Regions from separate parts of the Bradyrhizobium sp. 215_C5_N1_1 genome, predicted to be linked through region 4. Evidence: predicted binding sites of a transcription regulator. Region 4 holds the regulator's gene; each other region holds the start of a gene.

Region 1 (2,846 bases), 150 kb from region 4:
CTGAACGAGGCCGAGCACGAAGGCGGCCATGGCGGCAAAGGCATGCAGCGGGATCGCCGGAGCAGCCTCAAGCAGTGGCGCAACGCTCATGCAGGGCTTCCTCTAATCGACGGCCGACCCATGTGAATAGGATTAACATCAAGTTAATACCATTCACATCACTCCTCGTCAAAGGCTTGAGGCAGCACATGAGGCAAGCCCGGAAAAACCGAGCTTTGCCCGCCAATTGGTAAGAAATCCTGTCGTTTCAAGCGAGCAAGGTGACATCAGGGGCGAAGCGCCCCCGCCCGCCTCAGAACGGGATATCGTCGTCCATGTCGCTGTTGCGGCCACCACCGCCACCGCCGGCGGCAACTGCGCGGCGCGGCGCGCTGCTGACGGGACCGGAGGAGCCGAAATCGCCGCCCGGCTCGTCGCCGAAGCTGCCGCCTCCACCGCCGCGGCCGTCGAGCATCGTCAGGGTCGAGTTGAAGCCCTGGAGCACGACCTCGGTGGAGTACTTCTCGGCGCCGCTCTGGTCGGTCCATTTGCGGGTCTGGAGCGCACCCTCGATGTAAACCTTCGCGCCCTTCTTCAGGTACTGCTCGGCGACCTTGCAGAGCCCTTCATTGAAGATCACGACGCGATGCCACTCGGTCTTTTCCTTGCGCTCGCCGCTGTTCTTGTCGCGCCAGGTCTCCGAGGTGGCGATGCTCAAATTCGCGATCGGCCGCCCGTCCTGGGTGCGGCGGATTTCGGGATCCTTGCCGAGATTTCCAACCAGAATGACCTTGTTGACGCTTCCCGCCATCGCCGCTCTCCACTCCGAATGCCACTGAATTTTAGAAGGCCCGGGACGCGCCCGCGTCCTCTGCAACCTGTTGACGCGACCCTATACGCTTGCGCGGACGGATCGGCCCGTCACCCCTCCACTTATCCCCATATATAGCACCCCTGGCGGGTTCGTTCCAGATTTGTTCTTATGACACCCCTCACCTTGTTGCGTTGGCAAGACGACACCGCGCTGCACAAAGACGGCCTGCGCCAAATGGAATTTCCCCGAATTCCTGAGGACGGCGAAACAGCTTAACATTCATCAAGTTAGAAGCAGTTCAGATGCCGCCCGACTGTTGCATTCCGGAGACGGACTCCGCCTCCCGCCTAAGCTACGCTTGCCGCGGAATTAGATTCTTATAGGCGTCGCGCCTGATCAGCCGCTTCGGGGACTTCGAAAAGCGGTCAGAAACTGGGGGGACTGCAATGAATAAGATTTTGATTGGTACTATTGGTGCAATCGCGTTGGGGCTGTCGGCTCCCGCAATCGCGGCAGATCTCGCTGCGCGTCCCTACACCAAGGCTCCGGCACCGATGATCGCGACCATCTACGACTGGAGCGGCTTCTACATCGGTATCAACGGCGGCGGCGGCACCAGCCACAAGTGCTGGGACGTCGATATCGGCGGTGGCGTTCTCGTAGGCGAAGGCTGCCACAACGCGACCGGCGGCACGGTCGGCGGCCAGGTCGGCTACCGCTGGCAGTCAGCCAACTGGGTGTTCGGCTTCGAAGGCCAGGGCAACTGGGCCGATTTCTCGGGTGACAACATCAGTGCGATCAGCGGCCTGCGCGATCGTTCGAAGATCAACGCCTTCGGCCTGATTACCGGTCAGGTCGGTTACGCATGGAACAACGTCCTGGTCTACGTGAAGGGCGGCGGCGCCGTCGTCAGCGATCGCTACCGCAGCTTCGACGTCGCCAGCGGCCTCGAGTTCGACCGGGCCAACGAGACCCGTTGGGGCGGCACCGTGGGTGCGGGCGTCGAGTTCGGATTCGCCCCGAACTGGACCGTGGGCTTCGAGTACGACCACATCTTCCTCGGCAACCGCACCATCGGCTTCACCGGATCCGGCAATTTCGCCCCGCTCGGCGTTGCCACACGCTCCGATCGCATCAGCCAGGACGTCGATATCGGCCTCGTCCGCGTGAACTATCGCTGGGGCGGTCCGATGATCGCAAGATACTGACATCCCTCTGAAATCGCTTGGAGATCAAAGGCCGGCCTCGCGCCGGCCTTTTTGCGTGGGCAACGGGAATTATAGGTCAGTCACCGTTACGTTTTGCGATTATTGTGGCTTTTGGGAGACGCAACTTGCGGCTTTGCTCGTGTAAGCACGACATCAGTTGGACCACGGCGTCCGATGTCCTTCCGAACGCACGGAAGGCAAAAACAGAAACCGGGACTGGGATTAGTTTGAAAATGAAGAAGGTTTTGTTGGCTTCGGCCTGTTTGTTCGCTCTCGCTGCTCCGGCTTCGGCCGCTGATCTCGCGGCGCGCCCCTACACCAAGGCTCCGGTGGCGGTGGCCTCGGTCTACAACTGGACCGGCTTCTACCTCGGTATCGTCGGCGGCGGCGCCTGGGAAAACGGTTCCGGCGACCCGAAGATGAAGGGTGGCTTCGTCGGCGGCACCGCCGGCTACAACTGGCAGACCGGCAACGTCGTGTTCGGCGTCGAGGCTGATGGTTCCTGGGCTGACGTCAGCGCTTCGGCGACCGGCGCCACTGTTGTTCCCGGATTCGGCGTTGTGACCGCAACGGCGAGCTCGAAGACCGATGCCATGGGCACCGTGCGCGGCCGTATCGGCTACGCCGTCAATCAGGTCCTGTTCTACGGCACCGGCGGCTACGCCTGGATCGACAACAAGATCACCCTCTCCGCTCTCGGCCTGACCGCGTCGGACAGCAAGTGGCACTCCGGCTGGACCGTCGGCGCGGGCGTCGAGGCGTTCTTCGCTCCGCAGTGGTCGGTCAAGGGCGAGTACCTCTATCGCAGCCTCGGCGGCGAGACCTACTTCTCGGGCGCCCTGCCC
Region 2 (2,846 bases), 3.5 Mb from region 4:
GGCATCACGATGTCGCCGGGCTTCTGGTCGGGCTTGCAGGCCCCGAGCCACTTGGCTTCGAGCTGCATCGTGGTGTCGCGGCCTGCTGCGCCGGCGGCGCCGCCTTGTGCATGCGACGAGGTCTTCACCGTATAGGCCGAGTTGAAATCGCCGGTGATCTCGGCATGCGAGGTCGTGCTGATGCCGGCGACGTTGCACTCGGAATCACTGACATAGCCGGTCGCGGTCTTCTTGATGTCCTGCTTGGCGCAGATCTGCTTGGCCATCGGGGAGACGTTGTTGTTCATCTCCTTGTCGACGGTCTCGTCGGTGCAGTGCTGCATGGTCATCTCGGGCATGGGCGTGCCGGTCCTGACCATCTTCATTTCCCAGAGACCGGCCTTGCGCACCGGCAGATCGTCGGCGCTGGCGCTGCCTGCCGACACCACAAGACAAAGGGCCGAGCCGAGCAAAGCGAGCTTGCGCGTCATGTGGGAAGCTCCCGACGTTCCGAAAGCGCCTCAGTACAGCGTACGGATCGGCTGTTGGGCAGCGCCATAGGGCACCCAACGGCAGGAGAACGAGATATAGCCGCCCTCAAAGGCCTGCACCGCGAGGAATTTCACGACCTTGCCGTAGCGCGCGCAGTGATCGACCGCGACCTGCCGCGCATCAGCCTGGGTCGCCAGCGAATAAGCGATGATGCCGCCGGTGTCGTTGCCCTTGAACGGAGGCACCGGAAGGAGATCGGCGCGTGCCGACTGGCTGGCCATCATCCCCAGGGCAAGAAAGCCCGCGGCCGCAATGATTCGCATTCCCGTTACTCCAATTGGTTGGGACCAGTTTACGGTGCCGGGAGGTCCATGAAAAGAACTGATGCCCCGCCGGCTGCGAGGTTGGGGTCAACTCTTGGCCAAGTGTTGCCGCGCTGCACTTGACCTGCCCCGGCCTTCGCGGCACCGTCCATCCTTCGCAAGACCCAGCTGTCCGGATTGCCCATGCGCGCCCTCCCCCTGAAATCGCTCCGCTTTGCCACCTTGCTTGGCCTCATGTTCGGGGCGCTGTCGCTCGGTGAGGCCAGGGCCGCCAATCCGCTGGAGCTGAACTTCTGGCTGAACGGGCCGCGCTATGACGGCGCCGTCGTCGATTGCGAGAGGGCGCTGCCGACCATCGCCACCCAGTTCTGGGAGAAGGAAAGCTCGTTCTGGAATTCCTCGTTGAAGATCACCGGCTTCGCCGCCGTTCACGAGATCGCGTTCCGGCCCTGGCAGTCTGACAACATTCCGCGCCGCTATTGCACCGGCGACGCCATGCTCAATGACGGAAAGGTGCGCAAGGTGCATTTCTCGATCATCGAGGATGGCGGCTTCTCCGGCTACGGCAATGGTGTGGAATGGTGCGTGGTCGGGCTCGACCGCAACTGGGCCTACAATCCGTCCTGCCGCGCCGCCAGGCCCTGAGGCTCGATCGAAAGGCCTGAATCGGACTGATCAGGCGCCTGACGGGCCGGCCCGAATTTTGTTCTTGAAATGTTCTTGTTGCCTGCTAGGCTGACTGCACAGTCTAGTTGAGGGGCGTCGCCATGTTTCATTTTAGATTGCATTCGTTCACCCGTCTCGTGATCTCACTGACCCTCCCCCTGGTTCTGGCCGCCGGGCTGGTCGCGCTGCCGGGCGGCGCGAAGGCCCAGGACAAACGGCAGAACGCGCCCGGCGAATTCGACTTCTATGTGCTGTCGCTGTCATGGTCGCCCTCCTTCTGCGAGGAGGCGTCCGAGCGCAACCGCGGCGGCGGCGGTGGTCGCTCGCAGATGCAGTGCAGCGGGCGGCCCTACGCGTTCGTGGTGCACGGGCTGTGGCCGCAATATGAGAATGGCTTCCCTGAATATTGCCAGCGGCCCTCGCCACGCCTGAACCGCAACATCGTCTCTTCGATGCTCGATTTGATGCCGGCGCCGGGGCTGATCTTCAACGAGTGGGACAAGCACGGCACCTGCTCCGGGCTCGACAGCCGCAATTATTTCGAGACGATCCGAAAGGCGCGCGCCGCGATCAAGATCCCGGCGGAATATCTCGAACTGTCGCAGGCCAAGACCGTGGCGCCGGGCGAGGTGGAGGAAGCCTTCATCAAGGCCAATGCGGGCCTGAGCAACGCGGCCATCTCGGTCACCTGCAACCGGACCCGGCTCTCGGAGGTCCGCATCTGCCTCAGCAAGGACCTGCAATTCCGGGCCTGCGAGGAGATCGAGCGCCGCGCCTGCCGCCGCGACCAGGTGACGATGCCGCCGATCAGAGGTGGCTAGTCCAACTGCTCATGCCCCGTACGCCGCGCCGCTTCGGCGGTGCGCTGCAGAATCGGGGCCTATGCTGCATGGGAATCCAGACCCGGGCCCTGGCCCGCAACGCTAAGAGCGTTGCAGCGCGTCCGGGACAGACGCGCATGCCGCTTTGCTCAAGCCGTGACGTAGCGTAGTCCTGTCTCATGAACTACCGTCACGCCTTCCACGCCGGAAACTTCGCCGATGTCATCAAGCACATCGTGCTCGCGCGCATCATTACTTACCTCCAGGACAAGCCGGGGGCATTCCGTGTCATCGACACCCATGCCGGCGCCGGCCTCTATGATCTCGAAAGCGACGAGGCGCGCCGCAGCGGCGAATGGCTGACCGGCATCGCGCGGCTGATGCAGGCGCGCCTGTCGAACGACGCCGTGGCGCTGGCCAAGCCCTATCTCGACATCGTTCGTGCCTACAATCCGAAGGGCGAACTCAAGGCCTATCCGGGTTCGCCGCTGATCACGCGCGGCCTGCTGCGGCCGCAGGACCGCCTCGTTGCCTGCGAGCTTGAGCCGAAGGCGCGCAAGGCGCT
Region 3 (2,846 bases), 2.7 Mb from region 4:
TTGTGCCGCCTTGAGGTGCCGCTGACGCGGAAGACCGTAGCGCCGCCGGCCGCGAGCAAGTTCGACGTGGCTCCGTCCGAACCCCTTCAGCGGGCCTCAGGCTAGCGCGTTTGCGAGCGAAGTGGGCTCCGGTTCGCGCGTAAAGATAGGAATCTGGAGCTTCGGCCCTGATTCACTCAGAACCGATCATGATCTAGCGCGTCGCGGCGACCCTCATGCTCTGCATCGCCTGCGGTTCGTCAGCGACACGTCCTTCCAGCCAGGCTTCCGTTTGCGAAAGCTCGCGCAGCGCCCGCGCGTAACGGCGGGCTGCGCTCCGCTCGGCGCCGCGCGGCAGCCTGCGCGCCTTGCGCAGCATGTCCGCAGCCGCGTTGCGATAGGCCAGCGAGCGATAGAGAAAGACGACCTTACCCATATCGAATGTTCCCGTGTTGATGGCATTCATCCTCGCAAGACCGCCATGAACGTCGGATGAAGCGGGGAATGACAAAATCGTCATGACAATGGAACCCGCAATCGTCGCATGCGTTTTATGCCACACCGCGAGGCGGTTCCATGCGCGGGAAAAAGTCGCCGAGCCTCATCTCTCCGACCGGCGTCATCAAGCTGATGACGCATGCGATGATGGGCGCAGCCCTCGGCCTTGTCTTCGGTCTCGCCCTCGTCCTGTTCAATCCGGCCGTCGCAAATTTGTTGAACCACGGCGGACATTCGGCCGGCATGGTCTTCATCATCACACTGGTGACGACGTTCGCGATCGGCGCAACGCTCACGGGCCTCGTGTTCATCCTCGCCGAGGACAAGGAATTTTGAAGCGCGCGTGACGCGCACCGGGCGATTTCGTTCGGAACTCCTGCAGCAAATGGCGGTTGGCTGCCTGCGTCAATTCAACTCAGGGAGTTCCCGCGCATGAAAACCACCAAGCTCGCTCTTACCGTGATGTTGGCAACCGGCCTCGCCGCCGCTCCGTTCGCCGTGCAGGCCAAGTCGCATAAGGCCAAGCATGGATCCGCTATGTCCTCGTCGCAGACCACGGGTGCCAACACCAAGTCCTCCAAGGGCGCTGATCCCTCCGGTCAAGGTGGTTCTGGCCCCGGCTCCGACCAAGGCGGCACCATGACGAACAACAAGGGCGGCATGAGCAACACCAAGTGAGCTCCGGCCGACAATCAAAGGCCTCGCGGCGACGCGGGGCCTTTCGCTTTGGAGCTGGAGTTTGGAGCTAGATTGGGAATCCTTCCAGCGTCGCATCGCTAAAGCGGCCGTCCCGTGGCATTCGCCTTCACGAGATGCTCCAGCCGTGCACGTTTGCGTGCGATCAGGAGCTGCGCTGCGGCATCGTCGAGACCCTCGCGCTGCAATTGCCGGATGGCGGAGCCGAGTTCGAGAATTTCGGCGCGCAGTTTTAGAATCCGGTACGTGTCCGGGTCTTCTTCCACCGCACGCTCCCAAAATTCTCAGCGGCGCGCGATCACGCGCAGCGGACTACCGGATGTCGTTGCAGGACGAAGGCGGACCCGCTCGCGGACGTCAGGCAAGACATCGCCGCCACCGGCCGCCTTCCATTCGCCGATCAGCAGGTTGATTTTCCGGCGCAGATCCATCTGCGCCAGGGCCTTTTCTGTGCAGTCGCGGTCGCGATCGACGAGGTCGCGCACAGACACCTCGATGTCGGCCATCTCGAGCCTCAAGGCGCTGATTTTGCGTCGAATTTCATTAATTCTGTTGTCCATGGCTTGTTAGAACAAAATAAGAACATATAGTCAAGTGACGATTTGAGAACGGAGAGGCCAGATGCAGGTTCAGGGTAAATACGACGCCAGGGTTTTCCTCACGGAGCAGATGACGAGAGCGCAGGGGCTGAGGCTGAAGCGTCTGAGCGAGGAAGCCTATCAGCCCACTCAATACGATCGGGCTCTGTCCTCCACTGAGGCTGCGCGCCGCATTCGAGCGCTGGAAGACGAGATCGAGTTGGCGAACTCCTTCTGAGGAACGCGGCCAGCGCATTTGGAACGTAGGGTCAGTGATGCGGTTCTTTCCCGGGCCAAGGGAGAGAGTTGATGGCACGCAAGGCAAAGAAACGCCGCTACTCACGCAGCGCCAGCAGTGATGTCGAGCGCGAGATGCGCGGTTATAAGAAGGGCACCGCGAAAAGCGGCCCCGGCGGTCGTGGCGGACGCGTGAAGAGTCGCAAGCAGGCGATCGCAATCGGCCTGTCGGAAGCGCGCGCGAAGGGCAAGAAAGTCCCGAAGAAGGCGTCGAAGCGGAAAACGTCCAAGAAGAAGACAGCCAAGAAGACGGCCAGGAAGACGACCAAGACAACGAAGAAGACCTCGAAGCGCAAATCCAGCAAGCGGTAACGCCCACCCGCGTCAGATCATGCTGCCCGGCATGAAGCAGCGGATCGAAATCCCGAACGCAGTCTTCACCGGCCATACCATGGTGTGGCCAGCCCGGTTTGGCTCGGTGATGACGGCCTCATCAGGCACATCCACCCACTGCCCGTCGAGCCGCACGCGATAGTGCCCATCGTGCGATTCCCAATCGGGGTCGGATACAGCAAAGCCATCTGCATCCGAGCAGCAGGGCCCAAGATGGCTGCGCAAGCTGTCGAACCAGGGTTTCAGGGGCGAGTTGGCGTAGCGGCCATCGTCGCGCCCCAGGGCGCTTCCGGTCGTCAGGACAAGCGGCGCCACAAGCAGCGCACACCTCAGCGAGAGCTTCAATCGATCCATGTCGGCACCGATCAAATGCGAACCACCGGTTCCACAAGAAGGCCGGGCGTTCGAAGTTCCACTCCTGCAATTCGCCTGGGCGTCTTCATTGACGCCAAAGCCCAACACGTG
Region 4 (2,846 bases):
AAGGAAGCCGCCGTAACGGGGCGGCACATCCGCCCCGCCGGCGTCGACTTCTCGGAAGGCGACGTGCTGCTGCGCAAGGGAGCCCGGCTCACCGAGCGCGACCTCGCGCTCGCCGCCGGCATGAATTACCCGCAATTGCCAGTCCGGCGACGCCCGAAGGTCGCGATCCTCGCGACCGGCGACGAGCTGGTGATGCCGGGTACGACGCCGGGCCACGGCCAGATCGTCTATTCCAACGGCTACGCCCTGCACGCGCTCGCCCGCAGCGAGGGCGCCGATACCATCGACCTCGGCGTTGCCGCCGATACGCTGGAGGCCACCACGGCCGGCATCGGCCGCGCGCGGGAGAGCGGCGCCGACATCCTGATCACGACCGGCGGCGCGTCGGTCGGGGACCACGATCTGGTCCAGCAGGCGCTGAGGGACGAAGGTATCTCGATGGCGTTCTGGAAGATCGCGATGCGGCCGGGCAAGCCGATGATGAACGGGCGGCTCGGCGCGATGCGCGTGATCGGCCTGCCCGGCAATCCCGTGTCATCCTACGTTTGCGGCTTCCTGTTCATGGTGCCGTTGATTCGCGCGCTTTCGGGCCGTTCGATGATTCATCACCGCCGCGAACGCGCGGTGCTCGGCCGCGATGTCGGCGCCAACGACCAGCGCGAGGATTACCTGCGCGCACGCCTCGAGCTGCGCGATGACGGCACGCTCGTCGCCCTTCCGGTCAATCACCAGGATTCCTCGCTGCTTGCGAATCTCGCTGCGGCACAGGCACTTCTCGTGCGCGCGCCATTCGCGTCGAAGGCCGAAGCCGGCACGCCTTGCGAGGTCTTGCGGCTGCCCGTCTGAGCGCTTCGTTCGCGTGCGTTCCGCGAACTTTGTCGCGTTCACGGTAAATTAAGCAGTTGCGGAACATGTATCGAACATATAGTGTCCGTTCATGATTTGTTTCGAGAATGTAGCGGCTTACTGCTGAATTCAGCGTCTCGGAATCGAACGACATCAACCGGGGGATTTTGGTCGAGATGTTAACGCGCAAACAATACGAGCTCCTGCGGTTCATCAGCGAACGGCTGAAGGAAAGCGGCGTGCCGCCCTCCTTCGATGAGATGAAGGACGCGCTCGACCTGCGCTCGAAATCGGGCATCCATCGCCTGATCACTGCGCTCGAGGAGCGCGGCTTCATCCGGCGCCTGCCCAACCGGGCCCGCGCCATCGAGGTGATCAAGCTGCCCGAGCTTCAGGCCGCTGCCGGCAGCCGCCGCGGCTTCACGCCGAGCGTCATCGAAGGCAATCTCGGCAAGGTCCGCACGACTTCGAGCCCGCCGGCGGACGAGGGCGAGCGCCCCGTCGCGGTCCCCGTGATGGGCCGCATCGCGGCCGGTACGCCGATCGAGGCCTTGCAGACCCGCAGCCACACCATCAGCGTACCGCCTGACATGCTCGGCTCGGGCGAACATTACGCGCTCGAAGTGCGCGGCGATTCCATGGTCGAGGCCGGCATTCTCGACGGCGACATGGCGCTGATCCAGCGCAACGAGAGCGCCGATACCGGCGATATCGTGGTGGCGCTGATCGACGACGAGGAGGCGACGCTCAAGCGCTTCCGCCGCCGCGGCGCCTCGATCGCGCTCGAGCCCGCCAATGCGGCCTATGAGGTCCGCATTCTGCCGCCCAACCGGGTGAAGATCCAGGGCAAGCTGATCGGGCTGTACCGGAAGTATTGATACCGGACGTGCCGGTATCGGTTATTTGGCGCCCCGCGCGCTTTGGATCGGCATCGCCGATCCGAGATTGGAGCGGACGATTGTCCGCTTCCGCTGGATAGTCTTTCTGGTTTCGCGCAGATTATCCGGCCCCTCCTCCAGCGGTAAATCCTCGGCACGCCGCACGAAGCAGCTCTGCTTCGCGGCCTTCAGGTTCGAGGAGAAGTCATGCGCCGGATCGTTCTGAGCACAATTGCTGTGGCGCCGCTGATCGCAGCATCAGCGTCGCAAGCCTTGGACGTACAAACCTTAGCCGCGCAATCGCGGCCCCATGTCCGCAAGGACACCGCCGTTAGCGAGCAAGTCCGCAAGGCCCTCGACGCCGTCGACCAACCGTCGCGGCCGGGCTGGCAGTATTCCGGCTGGTCGGCGCCTGCGGGGCGCTGACACGCGCCTGCAGAATGCAAAGGGGCGGGCTTTGTTCCTGGTGGATTCGGGAAAGTTAATGTGATTGCGGCCTGCGGCGGCGAGCCGTAGATTTGCCTACAACCCGGCAGAACGTTTGGTATTTCCACTCTGATAGAGGCCTGCGCCTCGATTAAGAGACGTGGGTCGCTATCCCTGCATGAGGAGCACCCGATGTGTGACTACAGCCTGCATGCCGTCGCGTCGCGTCCCGCCGAAGTCGGCGAGACGATCGTCACGACAACCTTCCGCGGCACCTCGACGCGCGGCTTTGCCTCCGCGGCCGATCCGACCGTCGCGGTCTGCCTGCTCCCGGGGACGGAGCTCGCCTTCGCCGACAACGTCCGCTACGACAATCGCTGGATCTGGACGCGCACCGTCAATTCGCGCGTCGGCAAGTTCGGCAAGATCGATCCGCACATTCCCGATCGCCATCATGATGCGATCGAATTCCCCGACGGCAAATCCGTGCTGGTGACGCAGCTGGTCGAAGGCCAGCGTGCGACCGTGCTGCAGCTACCGGTGACCCAGCCGCTCGGCGAGCGCGAGCACAAGCCGCAGACCATCACCGACAGCCGGACAACCATCACCCGCCTGCCGATCGGCTGATGCAGCCATTCCCGGCCGACAGGTCGGGCCAGGATTGAAATCGCCATCGCCGGCCGAGGCCGGCGAGAT

The links. The regulator LexA, encoded in region 4, represses DNA repair genes until DNA is damaged. The targets are predictions, from matches to a motif close to TGTTCNNNNTGTGTTCNG.
Region 1: a site for LexA is predicted at 944-961, ahead of AB7G19_RS20870 (single-stranded DNA-binding protein). Genes of this name have one in related genera too.
Region 2: a site for LexA is predicted at 1,499-1,516, ahead of AB7G19_RS36680 (ribonuclease T2 family protein). Genes of this name have one in related genera too.
Region 3: a site for LexA is predicted at 1,741-1,758, ahead of AB7G19_RS32840 (DUF3072 domain-containing protein). Genes of this name have one in related genera too.

The regions. Positions count from the first base shown of each region.
Region 1 covers NZ_CP197228.1:4,334,333-4,337,178, reverse strand. The annotation lists gene AB7G19_RS20875 (DUF2306 domain-containing protein) at 1-90, opposite strand, end outside; gene AB7G19_RS20870 (single-stranded DNA-binding protein) at 293-790, opposite strand; gene AB7G19_RS20865 (outer membrane protein) at 1,240-2,001, shown strand; gene AB7G19_RS20860 (outer membrane protein) at 2,235-2,846, shown strand, end outside.
Region 2 covers NZ_CP197228.1:7,655,165-7,658,010, forward strand. The annotation lists gene AB7G19_RS36665 (DUF3617 domain-containing protein) at 1-470, opposite strand, end outside; gene AB7G19_RS36670 (hypothetical protein) at 501-794, opposite strand; gene AB7G19_RS36675 (hypothetical protein) at 978-1,439, shown strand; gene AB7G19_RS36680 (ribonuclease T2 family protein) at 1,562-2,281, shown strand; gene AB7G19_RS36685 (23S rRNA (adenine(2030)-N(6))-methyltransferase RlmJ) at 2,461-2,846, shown strand, end outside.
Region 3 covers NZ_CP197228.1:6,849,911-6,852,756, forward strand. The annotation lists gene AB7G19_RS32810 (HWE histidine kinase domain-containing protein) at 1-105, shown strand, start outside; gene AB7G19_RS32815 (hypothetical protein) at 194-499, opposite strand; gene AB7G19_RS32820 (hypothetical protein) at 556-813, shown strand; gene AB7G19_RS32825 (hypothetical protein) at 910-1,155, shown strand; gene AB7G19_RS32830 (hypothetical protein) at 1,254-1,439, opposite strand; gene AB7G19_RS32835 (hypothetical protein) at 1,458-1,679, opposite strand; gene AB7G19_RS32840 (DUF3072 domain-containing protein) at 1,795-1,989, shown strand; gene AB7G19_RS32845 (DUF6496 domain-containing protein) at 2,061-2,360, shown strand; gene AB7G19_RS32850 (hypothetical protein) at 2,373-2,735, opposite strand.
Region 4 covers NZ_CP197228.1:4,180,117-4,182,962, reverse strand. The annotation lists gene AB7G19_RS20155 (molybdopterin molybdotransferase MoeA) at 1-846, shown strand, start outside; gene lexA (transcriptional repressor LexA) at 1,023-1,724, shown strand; gene AB7G19_RS20145 (hypothetical protein) at 1,932-2,150, shown strand; gene AB7G19_RS20140 (hypothetical protein) at 2,343-2,777, shown strand.